DNA from 4 places in the Streptomyces sp. NBC_00873 genome. Region 3 is predicted to be linked to each of the others. Evidence: riboswitches for the same ligand, from Rfam matches in the RefSeq annotation. Region 3 holds a riboswitch; each other region holds the start of a gene.
The links. Region 3 has a riboswitch for cyclic di-AMP ahead of OH809_RS05885 (peptidoglycan DD-metalloendopeptidase family protein). Riboswitches for the same ligand answer to the same signal wherever they lie in the genome.

Region 1 (5,611 bases), 2.6 Mb from region 3:
AACTGCGCCTCGTCGTGCTCGGTGTCCGCGACATAGCCGGTGATCCGGGCGCCCTCGCCCGCATTCGTCCAGAGGTTCTTGGGCCGGCGGCTCTCGTTGCGCTCGATGACAGCGTTGGCGGCGGAGAGGATCGTCTGCGTGGAGCGGTAGTTCTGCTCCAGCAGGATCGTCGTCGCGTTCGGGTAGTCCTCCTCGAACTGGAGGATGTTACGGATCGTCGCGCCGCGGAAGGCGTAGATCGACTGGTCGGCGTCACCCACGACGCAGAGTTCGGCGGGGGCGTCGGCCTCTCCGGCCGGGCCGACCAGTTCGCGTACGAGCGTGTACTGGGCGTGGTTGGTGTCCTGGTACTCGTCGACGAGGACGTGCCGGAAGCGGCGGCGGTAGTGCTCGGCGACGTCGGGGAACGCCTGGAGCAGATGGACCGTCGTCATGATGATGTCGTCGAAGTCCAGTGCGTTGGCCTCGCGCAGCCGGGACTGGTACATCGCGTACGCCTGGGCGAGCGTCTTCTCGAAGCCTCCCCCATTCTCGGCTTCGCTCGAATGGGAGGTACCCCCTCCGACCTGGCCGGCGAAGGTCTCCTCGTCGATCAGCTCGTTCTTCAGGTTCGAGACCTTGGCCGTGAACGACTTCGGCGGGAAGCGCTTCGGGTCGAGGTCCAGATCGCGGCAGACCAGTGCCATCAGCCGCTTGGAGTCGGCCGCGTCGTAGATCGAGAACGACGAGGTGAAGCCGAGCCGCTTCGACTCGCGGCGCAGGATCCGTACGCACGCGCTGTGGAACGTCATGACCCACATGGCGTTGGCGCGCGGTCCGACGAGCTGCTCGACGCGCTCCTTCATCTCGCCCGCGGCCTTGTTGGTGAAGGTGATCGCCAGGATCTGGCCGGGGTGCACGCCGCGCTCGGCCAGCAGGTGGGCGATGCGGTGGGTGAGCACCCGGGTCTTGCCGGAGCCCGCGCCGGCGACGATGAGCAGCGGCGATCCGGCGTGCACGACCGCGGCGCGCTGCTCGGTGTTCAGCCCGTCGAGCAGGGCGGCGGAGTCGATGGCGGGGCGGTGGGCGCCGTCCCGGTAGTACGCGTCCCGAGGCGGCGCGGGCGCGTCGAACACGCCCGCGAAGAGGTCCTCCGGCACCGCTTCGGGTGCGGAGTCCTCGGGGGGCGGCGGGGGTTCTTCCTCCGAGTGCTGGAGGCCGGCCAGGAAACTGTCGTCAAAGAGGCTGCTCATCGCCTCACGAGTCTAGGGCGACGCACCGACACTCTGCGGCCGCATGGAGAAGTGCGGCCGGAAGGCGCCTACATACGGAGAACACCCACCCACGCCCTGTAAGGAAATCGGGGCCCGGGCCGCCTTCTCCGGCCCTTCTTCACCAAGGTCACGAAAACGTATCGGGCATATCGAACATCAACCTTCACAGCGGCACCACGGTTGGCTAGCGTGCCCTGTCGGGCGGCCCGTACCCCCTTGAGGCGAACCACGCCGAGCGGGCTCCCCCGCCGAATCCGGGCTGCCCGCAGGGAGTTCGGGACCGGGGACCCATATGCAAAACCGGGGTGAATCGGTCTGTATCCCCACTCGGACCGTAGGGCAGCCTTCCGTTCCGCCCGAACCCGACAGCTAACCCGGTAGGCGGTCCACGGAAGGAGATGCCGGCTTTGGCATCGCATCGCAAACCGCGCAGCCGGGTACGCACCACCACCCCCGCCGTCGGGCTCACGACGGCCGCACTGGCGGGGGTGACCCTGCTGTCGACCCAGAGTGCCACGGCCGCCCCGAGCGCACCCAGGCCCAGCATCGAGGACGTGCAGAAGAAGGTCGACGACCTCTACCGGCAGGCGGGCACCGCGACCCAGCAGTACAACCAGGCGAAGGAGGCCTCCGCCACGCAGCGCGGCAAGGTCGACGCCCTGCTGGAGGACGTGGCCGAGCGCGCCGACAAACTGAACGAGGCGCGCAGGACGCTCGGCAACTACGCGGCCGCGCAGTACCGCACCGGCTCCATCGCCCCGACCGCCACCTTCTTCCTGGCCGACGACCCGCAGTCGTACTTCGACCAGAACCAGCTGATGAACCGGATGACCGCCCAGCAGCAGAAGGCGGTCACGGACTTCCGTACGCAGCAGGCAGCGGCGGCGAAGAAGCGCACCGAGGCGGTGAAGAGCCTGGAGACGCTCACCGAGTCCCAGGCCACGCTCCGGACCAGCAAACAATCCGTCCAGAAGAAGTTGGGTGAGGCGCGCGCGACGCTGTCGAAGCTGACGGCCGAGGAGAAGGCGCGGCTGGCGGCACTGGAGCGCGAGAAGGAGGCGGAGGCCAAGCGCAAGGCGGAGGAACTCGCCCGTCGGCAGGCCGCCGCCAAGGCCGAGGCGGACCGCAAGGCCGAGGAGGCGGCGAAGGAGGCCGGCTCCACCGGCGGCACGGGGACGGGCGCGGGAACCGGGACCGGCTCGGACACCAGCGCCACCACGAAGGCCGAGAAGGTTCTCGCCTTCGCCCGCGCCCAGATCGGCAAGCCGTACGTCTGGGGAGCGACGGGCCCCTCCTCGTACGACTGCTCGGGGCTGACCCAGGCCGCCTGGAAGGCGGCGGGCGTCGACATCCCCCGCACCACCTGGGACCAGGTGAAGACCGGCACCCGGATAGCCACGGCCGACCTGCAGCCGGGCGACCTCGTCTTCTTCTACGACGACATCAGCCACGTCGGCATCTACAAGGGCGACGGCATGATGATCCACGCCCCGAAGCCGGGGGCGAACGTCCGCGAGGAGTCGATCTACTACATGCCGATCTACGGCAGCGTGCGCCCGGCGTGACGGCGGGCCCTCATGCGCGAGTGAGCCCCTGCCGGATCCGGCAGGGGCTCACTCGCGCATGAGGGTGGTCCGGCTCAGGTCCAGAGCGTCGCGATCAAGATGTTGGCGACCGTCAGCCCGCCGACCGCCGCGAAGGCACCCTTCTCGGCCTTCTCCTCGTCCCGCTTGATGTAGACCAGCGCGAGGATCACCACCAGGACCGCCAGCTTCACGCCGATCTTGATGTTGTTGACCGGGTGGTCGTCGGCCTGGTTGAGCCCGACCAGCGCGACACCGGTGACCAGCATGGTCAGCGCGCCGTGCAGCATCGCCGGGACGAAGCGTGCCGTGCCCGCGCCCATCGCCTTCATCTGGGTCAGGAAGCCGCCCAGGAGGGCGGCGATGCCGATGATGTGCAGCGCGACGAAGATATTGATGAGTACGTCCATGAGGCCGCAGCCTAGCCGGGGCCATATCACCCCTCTTCGGCGAGGTGGGGGCTCTTCGGCATTTCACTTACATCTGTACCAATTGCCTGACTCTGGTGTAATTTTCCAGTCGCTCAGCGACAGCACATTGCCAAATTCGGGCAATAGCCGTCATTGCGACTCTTCCTCGCGCCCCGGGCTTAGCGTCCCTGTCCAGGTGGCCGGCTTCACCACCGCTCCGCACCCGGACGGCAGCCCGGTCACCCCGCCGAGAAATCCGGCGGCGGGCCGCTCCCCCTGTTGGCGTCCCGCCGCCGGACCTCAGCGGCCCGCCGGTAGGCCCCGACGGGCAGTCGACGCAAGGAGCCCCGCCCCCGTGGCAGCGCATCGGAAACCCAGGCAGCGCCCGCACACCGGCTCCGCCGCCCGCACCGCAGCCACCCTCGCCTTCGCCGGGGCCGCGACCGCCGCCGCCCTGCCGGGCTCCGCGCACGCCGAACCACAGCCCACCCCCACCCGGATCAAGGCCGCGGTGGACCGGCTGTACCACGACGCCGAGGTCGCCACCGAGCAGTACAACGGCGCGAAAGAGAAAGCGACCGCCGCGGCCAAGTCCCTGAACGCACTGCGCGACGAGGCCGCCCGCAGGACCGAACGCCTCAACGCCTCCCGCAACGCACTCGGTTCGCTCGCCGCCGCGGAGTACCGCACCGGCGGCCTCGACCCCTCCGTGCAGCTGGCGCTGTCCTCGGACCCCGACCAGTATCTGCAACGGGCCTCGTACGTGGACCGGGCCGCCGACCGCCAGGCGGCCGAGGTCTCCAACGTGCAGCGGCAGGTCACCGAGATCGCCCAGCTGCGCGCGGAGGCGAAGGACGAGCTGGCGGCCCTCACCGCCCGCCGGGCCGACCTGAAGAAGCACCGGACGACGGTCAGGGCCAGACTGGCCGACGCCCAGAAGCTCCTGGACACCCTCTCACCCGCGGAGCGCGCCGAGTTCGAACGCTCGGACACCGCCCGCGCCGCCGCCCGCGCGGATCGCAGCGCCCCGCGCTTAGGCACCGCCCAGGCCCCCAACGCCCGCGCCGCGGAGGCCGTCGCGTTCGCCTACGGGGCGCTCGGCAAGCCGTACGTCTGGGGCGCGACCGGACCGTCCTCGTTCGACTGCTCCGGGCTGACCCAGGCCGCCTGGCGCTCCGCCGGCGTCTCGCTCCCCCGCACCACATACACCCAGATCAACGTCGGCCGGAACATCCCCCGCTCCGAACTCGCCCCCGGTGACCTGGTGTTCTTCTACTCCGGGATCAGCCATGTCGGTCTCTACATCGGCGACGGACAGATGATCCACGCACCGCACCCCGGAGCGCCGGTCCGCATCGCGCCGATCGACGGCATGCCCTTCGCGGGAGCGACCCGGGTCGCATAGGTTCGCCGTCGCCGACGCCTTCCGCCGCCGCGGCATCGGCGCCGCACTCTCCGCCCATCTGACCGCGGCCGCGTTCGCGCGGGGCTTCCGGGTGGTATGGCTGGAGCCGGCCGACGCCGCTGTGGAACGGATCTACGCGGGCATCGGCTACCGAAGGGTCGGCGAGCAACTCAACATCTCCATCGACCCCGAACGGGAGAACAGCTGACTCAGACCAGCCGTCGGGCCGTCGCCCACCGCGTCAGCTCGTGCCGGTTCGACAGCTGGAGCTTCCGCAGCACCGCCGAGACATGCGACTCGACCGTCTTCACCGAGATGAACAGCTGCTTGGCGATCTCCTTGTACGCATAGCCACGCGCGATCAGCCGCAGCACCTCGCGCTCGCGCTGTGTCAGCCGGTCCAGGTCCTCGTCGACCGGCGGTGCGTCCGTCGAGGCGAACGCGTCGAGGACGAAGCCGGCCAGCCGGGGCGAGAACACCGCGTCGCCGTCCTGCACCCGGAAGACCGAATCGACCAGGTCGGTGCCGTTGATCGTCTTGGTGACGTAGCCGCGGGCGCCGCCGCGGATGACACCGATGACATCCTCGGCGGCGTCGGAGACGGACAGCGCAAGAAACCGCACCGGGTTCTCGACCGCGCCCATCAGCGGGGCACAGCGGCGCAGCACCTCGACGCCGCCGCCGCCCGGCAGGTGCACGTCGAGGAGGACGACCTCGGGGCGGGTCGCCGTGATGACAGTGACCGCCTGGTCGACGTCGGCGGCCTCGCCGACGACCTCGACACCGGTCTCCTCGGTGCGGCCGATCTCGGCCTGGACTCCGGTGCGGAACATCCGGTGGTCGTCGACGAGCACGACCCGTACCCGGCGCTCCGGGCCCCCGGTCGTTTCGGTGGTCTCCGTCATTCGCTCGCCCTCTCCATCTCCAGCTCGACTTCCGTGCCCCCGCCGGGCACCGAAC
Region 2 (5,611 bases), 3.1 Mb from region 3:
AGGCGGCGGCCGTCCTGCTGATCTTCCTGTTCCGGCGACGGGACTTCGGCGGTGTCGTCGCCGGCGTCGTCGTCGCCGGCTTCACCGCGACGGGCTTCGCCTTCACCGAGAACATCCTCTACCTGGGCAACGCGTTCGGCGAGGACCAGCAGATCGGCAACTCGGGCCTGGCGTCGGTGACGGCCGCGACCTTCTTCGTACGAGGGGTGATGACGCCGTTCGCGCATCCCCTCTTCACCGTGCTGACCGGCCTGGGCTTCGGCTTCGCGGCGCTCAGCGCACGCCGCCACCGCATCCGCCGCATCGCGCTGCCGCTGCTCGGACTGATCCTCGCCATGGGCACGCACGCCCTGTGGAACGGCTCGGGGACGTTCGGTCCGTACGGCTTCTATGTCGTGTACGGGGTGTTCATGGTCCCGGTCTTCGGACTGGTCACCTGGCTGGCGATCTGGTCGCGCCAGCGGGAGCTGCGCACCCTGGCGACCGAGCTGCCCGCGTACGCGGCCGCCGGCTGGCTGACCCCGGCCGAGCCGCTCGCGCTCTCCTCGATGCGGGCCCGAGGCCTGGCCCGGGACGTGGCGCGCCGGCAGCACGCGCAAGCGGGGTACGGAGCCCCGGGTTACGGGTACGCCCCTGCCTACGGCCCCGCCCACGGCGCTCACAGCCGGATCGCGTCGCAGATACGGAGCCACGCCAAGGCGCAGGCCAGGGCGCGCGGCAAGGCTGCGGCGCGGGCGGTCGCCGAGTACGAGTCGTTCGCCACGTCCCTGGCGTTCCTGCGCCGCCAGGCAGGCCGCGGGGCGGCGGAACCGGACTTCACCGCACGTGAACTGGAACTGCTGCACCATCTCTGGCAGCGCCGGGAGGTGGCCGCCCCCGCCCTGGCGTACGCGGCACAGGCGACGGGCCGTTTGCGCCCGCACTCCATGGCCCCGGCGCCGGTTCCGCGGCGGTACCAGCCGTACGGCGGTCACAACCCGTACCTGTCGCCCCCTGGGCAGCCGTATCACCAGCCGCCCCACGGACAGCAGATCTACGGGAACCGGCCGCCCCGGCATCCCTGGTGACGGGTCGGGCGGACGCCTCGGTGAGTTCCGCCGGCTCCTGCTCGGTCAGCCGGAGGCCGGCGACGGCCACCAGTGCGGGCAGCTGCTCGACCGTGCGGGCCGAGGCGATCGGGGCGGCTACGGTCGGACGGGCGGCGAGCCGGGCCAGGGCGACGGCCAAACGGACCGGCAGCCCTGACGTCGGGGGGTGAGCGTCAGGACTGCCGGGGATCGGTGGCGGGCCGCGGCCCGCGTTCATCGGGTCAGACCGTGAGGCCCTTGTCGCGCAGCCAGGTCATCGGGTCGATGCCCGTGCCGCTCGGGGTGTGGACCTCCAGGTGGAGGTGGGGACCCGTCACATTTCCGGTGGCGCCGACGCGGCCGATGGTCTCACCGGTGGTGACCTTCTGGCCGGCGCTGACGTCGATCGACGACTGGTGACAGAACCACAGCTCCGTGCCGTCCTCGAGCTCCAGGACCGTGCGGTAGCCGTAGGAGCCGGACCAGCCCGCCGACTTGATGGTGCCGGTGTGGATGGCCTTGATCGGGGTGCCGGTCGGCGCCGCGAAGTCGAGACCGGTGTGGTGGCCGGAGGACCACATCGAACCGGCTTGGCCGAAGGTCGAGGTGATCGTGTACGAGGAAGTGGGGATGGCGTAGCTGGCGGCCAGTTTGGCGAGCCGTTCGGCCTCGGCCTTGGCCTTCGCCGCTTCCTCCGCCTTCTTCTTCTCGGCCTCGGCCTTGGCCGCCGCGATGTCCTGCTTCTGCTTCGCCTCGGCTGCCGCCTTCTCCGCGGCGGCCTTCTCCTCGGCCGCCTTGGCCTCCGCGTCGGCGGCGTTCTGCTGCTGCTCGGCCTGCTGGAGGATGCGGGCGCGGAGGGCCTCGCCGGCGTCGGTGGCGCCCTGTTCGGCCTCGGCGGTGGTGATGCCCGCGCTGGTCAGCGGGGCGGCGGCGGTCTTGGCCTGGGCCTGGTCGGTGGCGGACTCCTCGGAGAGCAGCGCGCCCACGCCGGGGAGGGAGTTGGCGTCGGGGAGCTTGTCGGCGATGGAATCGGGAAGGGAGATGGAGACCGGCGGCTTGCTCTGCGCGGTGGCCATACCGCCCGCGCCGACGGCCGCGATGACACCGACGCCGAGAACCGTGGAACTACGGGCGAGCCCATTGCGCTGCTTGGCGACGCGGTGCCTGCCACGTACGGGGCGGACGGACTCCTCGGTGGGGTTCCATTCCTCCCGGGCCCGGTCGGTCTCTCCGAAGCCCTCGGTCCCGGACTCGGTGGTGAACCCGGTGGCGAACTCGGTGTCCGTCCCGGATCCGTACTCAGTGGTGAAGTCGGAGCCGAACCGGGAAGGGGCTTCGGGGGCAGGTTTGTTGGACGCCACGGGGGCGCACTCCTTTCCTTCCTTCTCGCCTACCGGGTTAGCTGACGGGTTCGGAGCAGGAAGGTCTCCTACGGATCCCTCTGCCTCTCACGAGACACAGATGTCCGATTCACCCCATGTAGGTGGTTCCCCGGTTCCCTTGCGGAATTCGGCGCTCGCGCACGGTGCCGCCACTGACGACGGCTGGGACGACCGCGCTGCGTTATCGAACGTTAATAGACACACGGGCCTGATTCCAAGCTGTTCCCTCTGATCGTTCACGGTCTTGGCCTGGACTTTACGGGACACAACCGGGTGGAATCGGGCGAGTTGACCCGGACTCAGTCACTACTGTCTTTCTGACGTTGCGTCAAACGTTATGCAGAGCGGCACTCTTCGATTACACACGGTGGCATCGTCCTCGTGTGCTCACCGCCGCCGCGCCTCATTCCTGCCGGCGGCCCACGATCTTCACGGTCCTGCGCCGCTCCGGCTGCCCCTCCGCGGGCCGTACGACCGCGACCAGCGCCAGGTCGTCGGTGGACTTGCCGCCCGTGTGCAGCCGTACGTCATCGGTCAGCGCGGACAGCAGCTCCTCGGGCCCGGGGAAGATCCGCCCGCGCAGCCGGGCCGCCGGGTCGTAGAACACCCCACGCCTGTCGCGCGCCTCGGAAAGACCGTCGGTGTAGACGAGCAGCGTGGCCCCGGCGGCCAGACTCCAGACGTCGGCCAGGTCCGGCCACACCCCCAGACCCATGCCGAGCGGCAGCGCGGGCACGCTCGGCACCAGCACCTCCACCCCCCCGTCGGGGTGGAGCAGCAGCGGCTCGGGGTGGCCGCGGTTGACGATCCGCACCTCGGCCGCACCGTGCGGGATCTCGGCGAGTACGGCGGTGACGAACCCCTCGACCGGATCGATCCCGCCGCGCCGCTCCCCCTCCCGCGCCAGCGCCCGCTCCAGCCGCTGCGCCACGCCCTCCAGCGAAGCCTCGTGCTCGGCGACCTCCCGGAACGCGCCGATGATCACCGCCACCGCCTCGACCGCGTCGAGCCCCTTGCCCCGCACGTCCCCGACCACCAGCCGCACGCCGTGCGGGGTGTCCACCACGGCGAACAGGTCGCCGCCGACGAACTCGTCCGCCTGCGCCGCCTCGTACCGCGCGGCAACGTGCAGCCCGCCGATCCAGTCGTTCGGCTTCGGCAGCACGGCCCGCATGGCGGTCTCCGCGATGACCCGCGCCGAAGCCAGCTGCTCACTGCCACGCCGTACGACTCCGTTGATGAAGAGGGCGAGGGCCGAGGCGGTGAACACGGTGAGGACCTCGAGGGACGGCACGACCTGCAGCAGCGCGCCGCTCTGGCTCCGCAGGACGAGGATCGAGAGCAGCGAGGCGACGCCGATACGGACGGTGCCCGCCCGTGAGAAGAACGGTGCGGCGGCCAGCGGGGCCGCCACGAACAGCGGCACGGCGGTGAACGGTGGCGGGGTGAGGATGTCGAACACGAGCCCGACGGCGATCAGCAGCGCCGGCAGCGCGCCGACGAACCGCCGGGAAGGTCTGCCGCCCCCGCCCCGCGCCCCGCGCAGCTTCTCCGCCATCCCCACCTGTGGTCTCCTGCCCGGTACGCGCAGCGGTTCCTGCGGTCTCCTGCCCGATACGCCCCGCGGTCTCCTGCCCGGTACGCGCCTGGCTGCGGACGGTGCCGCACCCCACTCCCCCAGGCTTGCCGGAGCGGCGCCGCGCGGCGACTCCGCATCGGCCGAAGGGGGGACGGAAACACGAAAACACGAATCAGGCCCGGCACGCTCTATGCATGCCGGGCCTGAATCTTCAGTAGCGGGGACAGGATTTGAACCTGCGACCTCTGGGTTATGAGCCCAGCGAGCTACCGAGCTGCTCCACCCCGCGTCGGTAAACACAACTCTACGCCATCCGGGACGGACGGTTGACCATTTACTGATCCGCCTGCGCCCATCCGCTCCCATCCACTGCTCCAAGGCACCGAATTCGAGAAGCAGCTGCCGACGAAGTGCCTTCTGTCGCAAGGTATCTGCCGCACCCTCCGGGGCGGAGAAGTAGCCCGGCTCAGACCGACCGGCAATTGGGGGGCGGCGTCACGGGGCTGGGGCACGCACCCCCCAATTGCCGGTCGGTCTCAGTTCGAGTCGGTGATGTGCGGGGCCCGCTTCGCGTCGACCGCCGGCTTCGCCGTGTTCGCACCGCGCTGGATTGCGTGGAGGATCGCCAGCCCCTGACTGACCACGCCCGCCGCCATCTCGTTGACACCGTTGGTGCCGTTGAGCACGGTGAGGTCGGCCCCCGACATCCCGCGGGCGGCCGCGTCGGCCAGGGCCGGCAGGTTCTCCACGATGCGGTTGGCCGCGATCAGCTCCTGATTCCCGTCCCGGAGCGAGGCGGCACGCGCGGTGTTGGCGTCGGCCTGCGCCTGGGCGACGGCCCGTTCGGCGTACGCACTGCCGTCGGCCTGGAACTTCGCCTGGTCGCGGGCGGCCTCGGCGAGCGTGCGCTGCCGGTACGCCTCGGCGTCCGCCGGACGCCTGACCTCCGCCTCCAGCCGTTGCGCCGCCAGCGCCGCCTGCCGCTCGGCCAGCGCGGTCTGCTCCTCGACGACCTCGTGCGAGGCCCTGGCCTGGGCGAGCGGTCCGGCCTGAGCGGCGCGGGCGTTGTACTGCTCGGTCTCGGCGAGGAAACCGGCCCGCTTGATCGCGGTGTCCCGTTCGTACTCGGCCTTGAGCGCCGCGGCCTGCTGCTCCCGCTCGGACGCCTCCTGGTCCGCTCTGGCCTGGGCGATCCGGGCCTGGCTGGCGACGGCGGCCGCGTGCGGGGCGGCGAGGTTGTTGATGTAGCCGGTGGAGTCCTCGATCTCCTGGATCTGGAGGGCGTCCACGACGATGCCGAGTTTCTCCATCTCGCTGTGGCTGCCCGCGATGACCTCCTGGGAGACCCGGTTCCGCTCCCGGATGATCTGCTCGACGGTCAGCCCGCCGACGATGGAACGCAGGTGTCCGGCGAAGATCCGGCCTGCGAGTTCCTCCATCTGGTCCTGTTCGGACAGGAAGCGACGGGCGGCGTTGGCGATGGAGACGGCGTCGTCACCGACCTTGAAGACGGCGACGGCGCGGACGTTGAGGCGGATGCCCTGCTGGGTGACGCAGTCCTCGGTGATCTCCGCCTCGCGCAG
Region 3 (5,611 bases):
GCTTTTCCTCTTCGTCAATGTGTCGGCGCTGCACCAGCCCAACTGGTTCCACCAGCCGGGCGCCACCCGCGAGTCGGGTGACTCCCGCGCCACGCACGCCGCAGCCCTGGAGTACGTCGACACACACATCGGCCGGCTCCTTGCCGCCGCGAGCAGCCGCCGGCGCTGCTTCGCCATCGTCTGCTCCGACCACGGCACGGCGTACGGGGACGACGGCTACAACGGTCACCGGCTCGGCCACGAGTCCGTCTGGACCGTTCCGTACGCGCACTTCTTCCTGGAACCGGGGGCCACCGCACGATGACCAGTCCGCACACCGTCCGCCCGTACCAGAGCTACGTCTACGCCTATCCGCACAAGACGGCGTACCGCCCGCTCACCGGCCACCCCGTCGGCCGGCCAGCGCTGCGCGAGCTGTGGACGGGAGAGTGCAAGGACGCGCTCTCGCTCTATCTCCACATACCGTTCTGCGAGGTCCGCTGCGGTTTCTGCAACCTCTTCACCCGGATCGGCGCCCCCGACGAGCTGACGACCCGCTATCTCGACGCACTGGACCGGCAGGCCACTGCCGTCCGCGACGCACTGGGTGACGACGAGCCGGTACGGTTCGCCGCGGCGGCGTTCGGCGGCGGCACCCCCACCTTCCTGACGGCCGCCGAGCTGGAGCGGCTCTGCGACATCGCGGAGAAGCGGATGGGCGCCGACCTGCGGTCCGTGCCGCTGTCGGTCGAGACCTCGCCGTCGACCGCAACGACCGACCGGCTGGCCGTCCTCGCCGACCGCGGGACGACCCGGATCAGCATCGGCGTACAGAGCTTCGTCGACGCCGAGGCACGCGCGGCGGTCCGTCCCCAGCGCCGCGCCGATGTGGAGGCGGCGCTGGGCCGGATCCGCGACGCGCGCATTCCGGTCCTCAACATCGACCTGATCTACGGCATCGACGGACAGACCGAGGTCAGCTGGCGTTCCTCTCTGGACGCGGCGCTCGCCTGGCAGCCGGAGGAGCTGTATCTCTATCCGCTGTACGTGCGCCCGCTGACCGGCCTGGGCCGGCTCGGCGCCGACGCCGAAGCAGCGGCGGACGCGGCCTGGGACGAGGAGCGGCTGCGGCTGTACCGGGCGGGCCGGGACCATCTCCTCGCCCACGGCTACGAGCAGGTGTCGATGCGGATGTTCCGCCGCGCCGACGCCCCGCAGCAGGGCCCCGCCGACTACGCGTGCCAGACGGACGGCATGATCGGGCTCGGCTGCGGCGCACGCTCGTACACCAGTCGGCTGCACTACTCCTTCGACTACGCGGTGGAGATGCGGGAAGTGCGGGCGATCATCGACGGCTACACCGCCACCGAGGACTTCTCCCGCGCGGAAGTGGGGCGGTATGTCGACGGCGACGAGGCGCGCAGGCGTCACCTTCTGCAGTCGCTCCTCCAGGCCGAGGGGCTGCAACTGGCGGAATACCGCGAGCGGTTCGACGCCGCTCCCAGTGACGACTTCCGTGGTGACCTGGACCGGTTCGAGGCGCGCGGCTGGCTGGACGGGTCCGCCGTGGCGTCCGGGCTGCTGCGGCTCTCGCCCGAGGGGCTCGCCCACTCCGACGCGCTGGGTCCCGAACTGTTCTCCCCCGCTGTACGGGCCGCGATGGCCGCGTACGAACTGAAGTGAGCACTCCCATGGATCTGACGATCCTCTATCGGGGCCCCCTGGCGTCGTGCGACTACGACTGCCCGTACTGCCCGTTCGCCAAGCGGCGCGACAGCCCGGAGCAGCTCCGTGCCGACCGCGCCGCGCTGGAGCGGTTCACCGCGTGGGCTGCGGCGCAGACCGGGGACAGGATCTCGGTGCTCTTCACGCCGTGGGGCGAGGGGCTGGTCCGTTCCTGGTACCGCCGCGCGTTGGTGGAACTGGCGCAGCTGCCGCATATCGGCCGGGTCGCGATCCAGACCAATCTCAGCGGTCGTACACGGTGGCTGGCCGAGGCCGGTGGAGCCGGCCGCGACAAGATCGCGCTGTGGTGCACGTACCACCCGGGGCAGACACCGTACGACCGTTTCCTCGCCAGGTGCCGGGAGCTGTCCGTCCTCGGTGTCCGGTACAGCGTCGGTGTCGTCGGTCTCGAGGAGCATTTCGACGAGGCGCGGCGCCTCCGTACCGACCTGCCCGACGAGGTCTATCTCTGGGTCAATGCCGCTGAGGGGCAGAGCTACACGGACGAGGAGGCGGACCGCTGGACGGCCCTCGACCCCCTCTTCCCGTACAGCCGTCACCCGCACCGCTCGGCAGGCATGCCGTGCCGGACCGGCGAGTCCGTCATCTCGGTGGACGGCGACGGCACGGTGCGTCGCTGCCACTTCGTCCCGGCCGAACTGGGCAACCTGTACGACGGCAGCTACCGGCGTGCGCTCGGTCCGCGGGCCTGTCCGCTCGCCGTCTGCGACTGCCACATCGGCTATGTGCATCTGGAGACGCTGCCGTTGTACGACGTCTTCGCGGGTGGCGTCCTGGAGCGCATACCAACCCGACGCCCGGGCATACCGGCGCCCTCGGGGCGCCGGTTCCTGCCGGTTTCCCCCGCCGCCGGACAGGCCTGAAGCCCCCGAGAGGCAGGAAAGGGAACGGGCCCGTCCGGCAGATGAGGCCAAAGAGAGGCCCTTCACCCACCCCCCAATTGCCGGTCGGTCTAAGTTAAGGGGCGGTGCGCCGCCGCGCACCGCCCCTTAACCGAGCCGACCGAATCAGCCGTGGATCAGACGTAGATCCCGTGCGAGGCCAGGTAGGCAATGGGGTCGATGTCCGACCCGTACGCCGGGCCGGTGCGGATCTCGAAGTGCAGGTGCGGGCCGGTGGCGTTGCCGGTGGCACCGGAGAGGCCGACCTGCTGGCCGGCGGTCACGGTCTGGCCCGCCGAGACGGAGAGCGAGGACATGTGGCCGTACTGCGAGTAGTGGCCGTCGGCGTGCTTGATGACGACCTGGTTGCCGTACGCGCCACCCCAGCCGGCGGTGACGACGGTGCCGGAGGTGATCGCCTTCACGCTGGTGCCGGTGGCGACCGGGAAGTCGATACCCGTGTGGCTGCCGCTGGACCAGTTGGAGCCGGAGGCACGGTAGGCGGTGGTGTGGTTGCCCGGGACCGGGTGGACGTAGCCGGAGCTGTTGCTCTGACCGGCCGAGGCGGAAGCCGTGGTGGTCTTGACGGACTCCGAAGCCTTGGACTGCGACGCGGACTTGTCGGCCGAGGAGGTCGACGGAGCCGGGGCGGACTGCGTGGTGTCCGTCGTCGCGGCGGAGCCGGCCGGCTTGCCGCCGAGCGTCAGCTTCATGCCCGGGACGATAAGGCTCGGGTTCTCGCCGACGACCGCGCGGTTGTCCTGGTACAGCTGCTGCCAGCCGCCCTTGACCTGCTGCTCGGCGGCAATCTTCGACAGGTAGTCACCGGCGACGACGGAGTACGTCCGGGTCTCGGCCTGCTTCTTCACGACCGGCGCGGCCTCGACGGCGACGTGCGTGGCTGCCGACTGCGCGGTGGGCGCGGCCTGCTCCGCGGCGTGGGCACCGGTGGCGCCGAGCAGCGGAAGGGCGATGACGGCCCCACCGGCGCCGACTGCGGCGACGCGACGGGCGATCGTGCTGGACTTGGTACGGCGGTGCTTACCCGATGTGGGCATGAAGAATTTCCTCTCCGGCGCCTACGAGGTGAGCTGTCGGGTTCGGGCTGGAGATGCCCGGTCGCGGTTCGCGACTTCACCCCGAGCCGGCCGGATCTCTCCGGACGGCGGCTTACCTGGTTCCCCCGCTCCTGCCACACGTGAGTGGGTGCGAATTCCGGACAGCGGCAGGATTAGGCGGTCCGTCCGGATTGAGGGTGACCGTAGGCGAGTGAGGACGACGGAAACAAGCCATCGATTACTCGAGGGAATCCGCGCCGGGAAATCGGCGCGGAATTCCGGTCACCCTCCGTGGATTACGGATCTTGACTTTCCGCGCGACGCCCGGAATGCCCATCCCCGACGTCACCACACACCGTCACGGATATGATCCCGCTCACGAGGAGGGCATCATCTCCTAGGAAAATGGGGTGTGTTCCACTAAATGCCCCAATACGGACATGTCATAAGCGCTCTGCACGCCGGAGCCTCAGCACCTTCGCGTCCAGATCCCCCCGCAGCCCTGTGTGCAGACCCTGATGCAGCAGCACGGCGCCGTGGTGGACCGCCCCGGTGTCCAGGTCGGTGTAGGTCGCCGCAGGGTCGAGCCCGCGCAGCCGCAGAGCCGGCGGCCGCTCCCCGTACCGCTGCGCCTCCAGCCACATCAGCACCACCGCCTCGTCGCCGTGCACGTACTGCACCGCGCTGAGCCCACCGCGCGGGGCACGCAGCCGGTACAGCGCGCCGTGCTGCACGGCGGGACGGATCTCCTTGTAGAGATCCACCCAGTTCCGCGCCTCGGTCAGCTCCTCGTCACTCCACTCGGTGAGATCCCCGCCGACCCCGAGCACCCCGGCCATCGCGCTGACGAAGCGGAAGCGCAGCGAACTGACCCTGCTGTTGAGCTGGACATTCGGACTGTCGGTGACCCAGGCGGCCATCACCCGCGCCGGATGGATCTGCCCGAAGCCCTGCTGGATGGCGAGCCGGTCGAGCGGGTCGGTGTTGTCGGAGGTCCACACCTGGTCGGTACGAACGAGGATCCCCAGGTCGATCCGGCCACCGCCGCCCGAGCAGGACTCGAAAGCGACGCCGGGGTGGGCGGCCCGCAGCCGGTCGATCAGCGCGTAGAGCGCGTCCACATGCGCGATCCAGAGCTTCTGCGGATAGCCCTCGCCCGGCCAGCCCGCATCGGTGAAGCAGCGGTTGAAGTCCCATTTCACATAGTCGATCGGAGCGCTGGAGAGCAGCGTGTCGAGCTGCTCCCACAGATGGTTCTGCACATCGGTCCGGGCCAGATTGAGCACCAGCTGATGACGGAATTCGGTCCGGGTCCGCCCAGGGAAGTGCTGCACCCAGTCGGGGTGCGCGCGATACAGATCACTGTCGGCGTTCACCATCTCCGGCTCGACCCAGATGCCGAACTGCATGCCGAGTCCGTGCACTTCGTCGGCGAGCGGCTTCAGCCCGCCGGGGAATCGCTCGGCGTTGGGGGTCCAGTCGCCGAGTCCGGCCCGGTCGCTGGTGCGCTGCCCGAACCATGCGTCGTCCACGACGAACAGCTCGACGCCCATCGCCGCGGCGCGCTCGGCGAGGGCGCGCTGCTGGTCCTCCGCGATGTCGAAGCCGGTCGCCTCCCAGGAGTTGTAGAGCACCGGCCGCAGGCTCTCGGCGTCCGGGACGACATGGGCCAGTTGCCAGGCGTGCCAGGCCCGGCTCGCCCCGCCGAACCCTTCGGCGCTCCACAGCCCGGCGAACACCGGTGTGGTGTACGTCTCCCCCGGTGCGAGCCGCAGCAGCCCGGAGTCGTCGTATCCGGCGCCTCCGGTGATCTGTACGAGCCCGTCGGGGAGCTGCTGCACCGCGATCCGCCACGAGCCGGACCAGCCGAGCGCGCAGCCGTACACCTCGCCGTCCTCCTCGGTGGCGGCGCCGTCCGCGTCGAGCGCGACCCAGGGCAGGAACTGG
Region 4 (5,611 bases), 6.5 Mb from region 3:
CAGTGGTGGGCCGAACTTGCTCCAGCATGAGGCGTGCCCGCCAACCTCCTTCAGTGCTGTCTCGTGCCAGGCCGTGCCAGAGATGCCACCGGTCGCTGACCTGGACGATTCCCGGGTTGGCGTCGGTGGTGGCCTGGGCGAAACCGCCGGAACCGTCCCGGCACATGAGGCGAATGCCGGGGTGTTCACGCAGCCAGGTGGTGACCGTGGCCCTCTTGTGGTCGGGCAGGACCTCAACGCTCTGTCCGGTATCGGTATCGATGATGATCGTCGCGTAGCGCTGGCCTCTGAGCAGGGCGAACTCGTCAATTCCGGCCACCGTAGGGGTCGGACGCCGTGGCAGCGGGGTCCGCATCAGACAGTTCACCGTCACCAAGGACAGGACCTGGTGCAATACAGTCAGCAGCTGGGCGGCGGCCGAGCCAGCCAGGACCACCGTGAGGGCCTCGACCAGCCGCCGCAGCGCAGAAGTCCTGCGCTGGTAGCGCTCGGTCAGCCCGTCGACCTGCTCGACGAACGTGGCCTTCGCGCAGCCGGAGTTCTCGCAGTACAGGCGCCGCACCGAGACATCGATCACCACGGGTCTGCCGCCGATCGCCTCGTCGGCGACCCGCCGCACATAGCAGCTGTGGTCCCAGCCCGAGGGCTGCCCGCAAGCGGAACAGTCCACCGGCACCGCGTCCAGGGTCCGCACCGCGACCCTGACCAGGCTCTCGCTCGTATCTACCGTCTCGACCAGCACCGATGCCAGATGCGGCAGCAGGTCCGTCAGCTCGACATCACACGTCACCAGCCTGCCGCACCAGAGCACCCGACCGGACCGAAACCAAGCAACCGATCAACGCCTACGAAAATCTTGGAAGACCCAAAAACAAGACACTCCCGGTCCGCGAGGTGAAGGTGATGAGCGTGAACGGTCTGCTGTTCCCCCGGCACGGCCCTCACCCAGGACCAGAGGGCCGACGGCGAGCGTGGCGCCGCGCTCACTGATCCGGGCCGCCGTCTCGTCCGCGTCCCTGACGGCGAAGTACGGCGTCCAGACGGCCGGATGGCCACCGCATTGGCAGCATCCGATCCCGGCGACCGGTTCACCATGTGCCAGAGCCACCGAGAAGCCGCTGCCGAGCGTGCTGGGCCTGAACGTCCAACCCATGACACCGGCGTAGAAGGACTCTGCCGCGCGCAGGTCCCGTGCCATCAGGCTCACCCAGCAGGGCGCACCGGCCACCGGCACGGTTCCTTCAAGGGCTGGCATTCGGTGCTCCTGCGGGTGCCTGATGGACGTCAGGCCATGCCCGAGTTCGACGGGTGGGGGTGCGGAGCAGGTCGCGCACCCGGTCCACCAGCCCGGCGCCCGGAACGAGCAGTCTGCTGGCGGGCGGGGTGTTCGGGGAACTCACACGACTGTCCGAGACGTCGCACCGCAGTCGCGCCCTTCGCCCGGCAGTGGGGATACGTAGCGGGCATAGGGCGCGGCGTTCAGCAGGTTTCGTCGAACTTCACTGCGGTCAAGGTGACAGGCTGGACGTCGAGCTTGGTGCTGGCAGTGCCTGATGATCAAGACGTCGTGACAGATTTGTGAGATATCTACGCTCGGCGAACAGCAAAAAAGCCTCTGCCCTCGGCCTTTTAGTGGATCACTAGGATGCGTGCTCCCCATCATAACCTTCTGTACGTCCTGTACATTTTTTACGGATGCCCCCGCAGGCCGCGCACAGACACCGGAGGAGAGGCCTCGCCATGTTCCGCCCTGCCGCCCGTTACGTCCTGCCCGAGTTCACCGAGCGCACGACCGACGGGACCCGGACCCTCGACCCGTACTCCAAGCTGCTCGCCGAGCGCATCGTCTTCCTCGGCACCCCGGTCGACGACACCGCGGCCAACGACCTGATCGCGCAGTTCATGTATCTGGAGCACGCCGCGCCCGACCGGCCGATCTCCCTCTACATCAACTCCCCCGGCGGCTCGTTCGGCGCCATGTCCGCCATCTACGACACGATGGACTACCTCACCTGCGAGGTGGAGACGTTCTGCCTCGGCCAGGCCGGTTCCAGCGCGGCGGTCCTGCTCGCTGCGGGCGCTCCCGGCCGGCGGCACGCCCTGCCCGGGGCCAGGGTCGTCGTCCAGCAGCCCGAGCTCCCGGAGCCGGTTCAGGGCCAACCGTCCGATCTGGAGATCGAGGCGCGGGAACTGGTCCGCGTCCGTGAGCTGCTCACCCGCATGCTGGCCCGCCACACCGGCCGCAGCGCCGAGCGGATCGCCGCCGACTTCGAGCGCGACCTCATCCTCGACGCCGCCGAAGCCAAGGCGTACGGGCTGGTGGACCACGTCCTGGAGAACCGCAAGACGTCGCTCCCGCCGAACAGCGCGAGGTGAACCGCCGATGCAGCCACCCCACCTCCCGCCGCTGCCCGCGCTGACGCGCGCCGAGGCCGAGTTCATCGACTGCTACCTGGAAGTGCTCGACCAGCTGGGCCAAATCAACCCCGCCCGCGGCAGCGACACCTACGGTGCACTGCGCGCGGCCCAGGCACTCGCCTCCCGGGCGGGCGCCCTGCGGGACGCGCTCACCTTGATGCACGAGCGGGGTGAAGCACAGATCCACGCCGCCACGTTGGCGCGGGCACTGCGCGTGTTGGACGGGGAACGGCGGGCCGGACGGGTCACCGTGCCCCCGGCCCCGATGAGTTGATCATCTCTCCGTAGGCGACACGCCCGGCGCGCTGATCGAATTTTCTCGCTCGTCCGGCGCAAGGAATCCCCCGCGAGAGGGATAACTCGACTTGCGCCGCCGGCGTGGACGGTGAGCGAAATATGCCGTTCCACCGCTGGTACCGGACCGGTCGAGACAGCCTGACGAGTACCCAAATCACACCTTGCTCACCCAAACAGACCATTAGTGCTGAATTTCGCATATCGCTGTTTTGCTTCGGAAATCCGGCAGGCGGTGAGTCAAGATCCGTGGGACGACAAGCCCCCGCCACCACGGCGAGGCGGTCCGGGCGGACGCCGAGTCCTGCCGCCGCCCGGATGACTGGTCGACAGAAGTGGATCGGCAGGAGTGGAGGACCCGAGCGCAACGGGTCGACCGGTCATCCGGTCGGCCCTCGGGGTGAAGCCGCATCGCGCGGCCGGGCAACTTCGCCAGCCCGAACCCGACAGGTCATCCTTCACAGGCGGCTGACGAAGGGTTGCGCATGACTGCGCAGGTTCATGTCCCGTTTCTGATCACCCGGGCCGGTACGGCCACATTTCTGACGCTCGCCGCCGTCGGCGGCTCCATGTTCGCCCCCGGCGCCGTGACCGACGCCCAGGCCGCGACGCAATCAACGAAGGCGCTCAAGATCGCCGCGTCGAAGAAGGGATCGCCATACCGGTACGGGGCCACTGGCCCCCACGGTTTCGACTGTTCCGGGCTGATGCTGTATGCGTTCAAGAAGGTGGGCAAGAGGCTCCCACGCACGGCCCAGCAGCAGTACAACAAGACCCGCCACGTCTCGGCGTCGAAGCGGAAACGCGGCGATCTGGTCTTCTTCCACTCGGGACGCAGCGTCTACCACGTGGGCATCTACGCCGGCAGGGGTAAGATCTGGCACTCCCCGAAGACCGGTTCCGTCGTGCGGCTGGAGAAGATCTGGACGAGGAGCGTCTGGTACGGACGAGTTCGCTGATCCCTCCGATTCTCCTCCGGTTCCCCCATTCACCACGTGCTGCAGTGCATCAGAGGTCCGGTCACCAGGACCAGCCCCAGCGCGGTGAGCGCCGCGCCGCTGCCGCCCTCGATGGCGCGGGCGGTACGCGGCCGGCGCAGCCACCGGCCCAGGCGGTCCACCAGGAGTGCCACGGACGGGAACCAGATCAGCGCGAGCAGCACGACGAGGGCGGCCAGCAGCAGGGTCCTGGGGAGGGGCGGTTGCTCGCCGCTGTCCCGGGCCGGCAGTCGACGTACACAGCGGGACTCCAAAGACGTGTCCAGGCCCCCGCCGCGGTTCTCCGCGGCGGCCTGGACTTCGTTCGTCTCCGGTCTGAACGACGGTCCGGCCGGCTGACCGGTCAGGTCAGTGGCGCGGTCCGCAGGACGGTCGCCACCGCGGTCGCGATCTGCGCCTCCGTCAGATCGGCCCGTGCGGTGAGCCGCAGCCGCGAGATGCCGTCCGGGACCGACGGCGGTCGGAAGCAGCCCACCGCGATCCCGGCCGCGCGGCAGTCGGCCGCCCAGCGCACCGCCGCGTCCGGCGAAGGTGCCCGGACCGAGACGACTGCGGCGTCGGGGCGTACGGCGGTCAGCCCCTCCGCGGTCAGCCGTTCGTACAGTGCGGTGGCGACCGTACGGGCCCTGCCCGCGCGTGCCGGCTCGCGGCGCAGGAGGCGCAGGCTCGCGAGAGCCGCGCCCGTCGCGGCCGGTGCGAGCCCGGTGTCGAAGATGAAGGTGCGGGCCGCGTTGACCAGATGGTCGATCACCCGGGCCGGGCCGAGGACCGCTCCGCCCTGACTGCCCAGGGACTTGGAGAGGGTCAGGGTGGTGACGATCCCGTCACCACCCGCGAGACCGGCGGCGGCGAGGGCGCCGCGCCCGCCCTCGCCGAGCACGCCCAGACCGTGCGCGTCGTCGACGAGCAGCGCGGCGCCCTCCGTACGGCAGACGCCGGCCAGTTCCGGCAGCGGCGCGGCGTCTCCGTCGACGGAGAAGACCGAGTCGGTGACAACCAGGGCACGGCCGCCGTGCGCGCGCAGCTCCTTGGCGACGGCTCCGGGATCGGCGTGGGGTACGACGGCGGTGTCCGCCCGGGAGAGGCGGCAGCCGTCCACGATGGAGGCGTGATTGCCCGCGTCGGAGACGATCAGGGAGCCACGGCCGGTGAGGGCGGTGAGCGCGGCGAGATTGGCCGCGTAGCCGGAGGAGAGGACGAGGGCCGCTTCGAAACCGCAGAATTCGGCCAGTTCGCGTTCGAGGTCGGCGTGCAGCGCGGTGGAACCGGTGACCAGCCGGGAGCCGGTGGCGCCCGCACCCCACCGGTGCGCGGCCTCGGCGGCGGCCGCGGTCACCTCGGGGTGCCGGGTGAGGCCCAGGTAGTCGTTGCTCGCGAGGTCCAGCAGTTCCGGCTCGGCCGACCGCGGGCGCAGGGTACGGACGAGCCCTGCGTCCGCACGGCGGCGCGCCTCGTCATCGATCCAGTCGAACGGGGCGAAGGACATGTCGGCGGTCCCTTTTGTAGGCAGCTCACAGAGCCTAACCGGGCGCTTGGCCCGTCATGGTGTGGCAATACACACATGCTCTGTGGGCTCTGTTGTCCGGTTCCTCCTTGGCTGCGGGCGGTGCCGTAAGCCAGGATCATGACCATGGACCTCCTGAACACGTTGGTGGACAAGGGGCTGCGGCGCGAGCTGCCGACCCGCGAAGAAGCGCTCGCCGTGCTGGCGACCTCGGACGACGACCTGCTCGAAGTGGTGGCCGCGGCCGGAAAGGTGCGCCGTCAGTGGTTCGGCCGGCGGGTGAAGCTGAACTATCTGGTCAATCTCAAGTCCGGGCTCTGCCCCGAGGACTGTTCGTACTGCTCGCAGCGGCTCGGCTCGAAGGCCGAGATCCTCAAGTACACCTGGCTGAAACCGG

Region 1: another riboswitch for cyclic di-AMP. It lies ahead of OH809_RS17240 (NlpC/P60 family protein); the one in region 3 lies ahead of OH809_RS05885 (peptidoglycan DD-metalloendopeptidase family protein).
Region 2: another riboswitch for cyclic di-AMP. It lies ahead of OH809_RS20060 (M23 family metallopeptidase); the one in region 3 lies ahead of OH809_RS05885 (peptidoglycan DD-metalloendopeptidase family protein).
Region 4: another riboswitch for cyclic di-AMP. It lies ahead of OH809_RS35815 (C40 family peptidase); the one in region 3 lies ahead of OH809_RS05885 (peptidoglycan DD-metalloendopeptidase family protein).

The regions. Positions count from the first base shown of each region.
Region 1 covers NZ_CP108803.1:3,821,213-3,826,823, forward strand. Annotated here, with positions in the region: gene pcrA (DNA helicase PcrA) at 1-1,232, opposite strand, end outside; cyclic di-AMP (ydaO/yuaA leader) riboswitch at 1,490-1,653, shown strand; gene OH809_RS17240 (NlpC/P60 family protein) at 1,652-2,818, shown strand; gene OH809_RS17245 (hypothetical protein) at 2,893-3,246, opposite strand; gene OH809_RS17250 (NlpC/P60 family protein) at 3,602-4,651, shown strand; partial or broken gene OH809_RS17255 (GNAT family N-acetyltransferase) at 4,656-4,859, shown strand; gene OH809_RS17260 (LuxR C-terminal-related transcriptional regulator) at 4,861-5,556, opposite strand; gene OH809_RS17265 (PspC domain-containing protein) at 5,553-5,611, opposite strand, start outside.
Region 2 covers NZ_CP108803.1:4,382,900-4,388,510, forward strand. Annotated here, with positions in the region: gene OH809_RS20050 (PrsW family glutamic-type intramembrane protease) at 1-1,067, shown strand, start outside; partial or broken gene OH809_RS20055 (aldo/keto reductase) at 1,075-1,221, opposite strand; gene OH809_RS20060 (M23 family metallopeptidase) at 1,310-2,428, opposite strand; cyclic di-AMP (ydaO/yuaA leader) riboswitch at 2,440-2,592, opposite strand; gene OH809_RS20065 (PP2C family protein-serine/threonine phosphatase) at 2,853-4,007, opposite strand; tRNA gene OH809_RS20070 (tRNA-Met) at 4,244-4,317, opposite strand; gene OH809_RS20075 (SPFH domain-containing protein) at 4,565-5,611, opposite strand, start outside.
Region 3 covers NZ_CP108803.1:1,244,494-1,250,104, forward strand. Annotated here, with positions in the region: gene OH809_RS05870 (STM4013/SEN3800 family hydrolase) at 1-304, shown strand, start outside; gene OH809_RS05875 (STM4012 family radical SAM protein) at 301-1,662, shown strand; gene OH809_RS05880 (STM4011 family radical SAM protein) at 1,671-2,588, shown strand; gene OH809_RS05885 (peptidoglycan DD-metalloendopeptidase family protein) at 2,744-3,664, opposite strand; cyclic di-AMP (ydaO/yuaA leader) riboswitch at 3,668-3,825, opposite strand; gene OH809_RS05890 (alpha-galactosidase) at 4,108-5,611, opposite strand, start outside.
Region 4 covers NZ_CP108803.1:7,744,815-7,750,425, reverse strand. Annotated here, with positions in the region: gene OH809_RS35835 (transposase) at 1-790, opposite strand, end outside; partial or broken gene OH809_RS35830 (VOC family protein) at 914-1,255, opposite strand; gene OH809_RS35825 (ATP-dependent Clp protease proteolytic subunit) at 1,741-2,376, shown strand; gene OH809_RS35820 (hypothetical protein) at 2,384-2,692, shown strand; cyclic di-AMP (ydaO/yuaA leader) riboswitch at 3,008-3,194, shown strand; gene OH809_RS35815 (C40 family peptidase) at 3,198-3,671, shown strand; partial or broken gene OH809_RS35810 (LysE family transporter) at 3,701-3,919, opposite strand; gene OH809_RS35805 (8-amino-7-oxononanoate synthase) at 4,054-5,196, opposite strand; gene bioB (biotin synthase BioB) at 5,341-5,611, shown strand, end outside.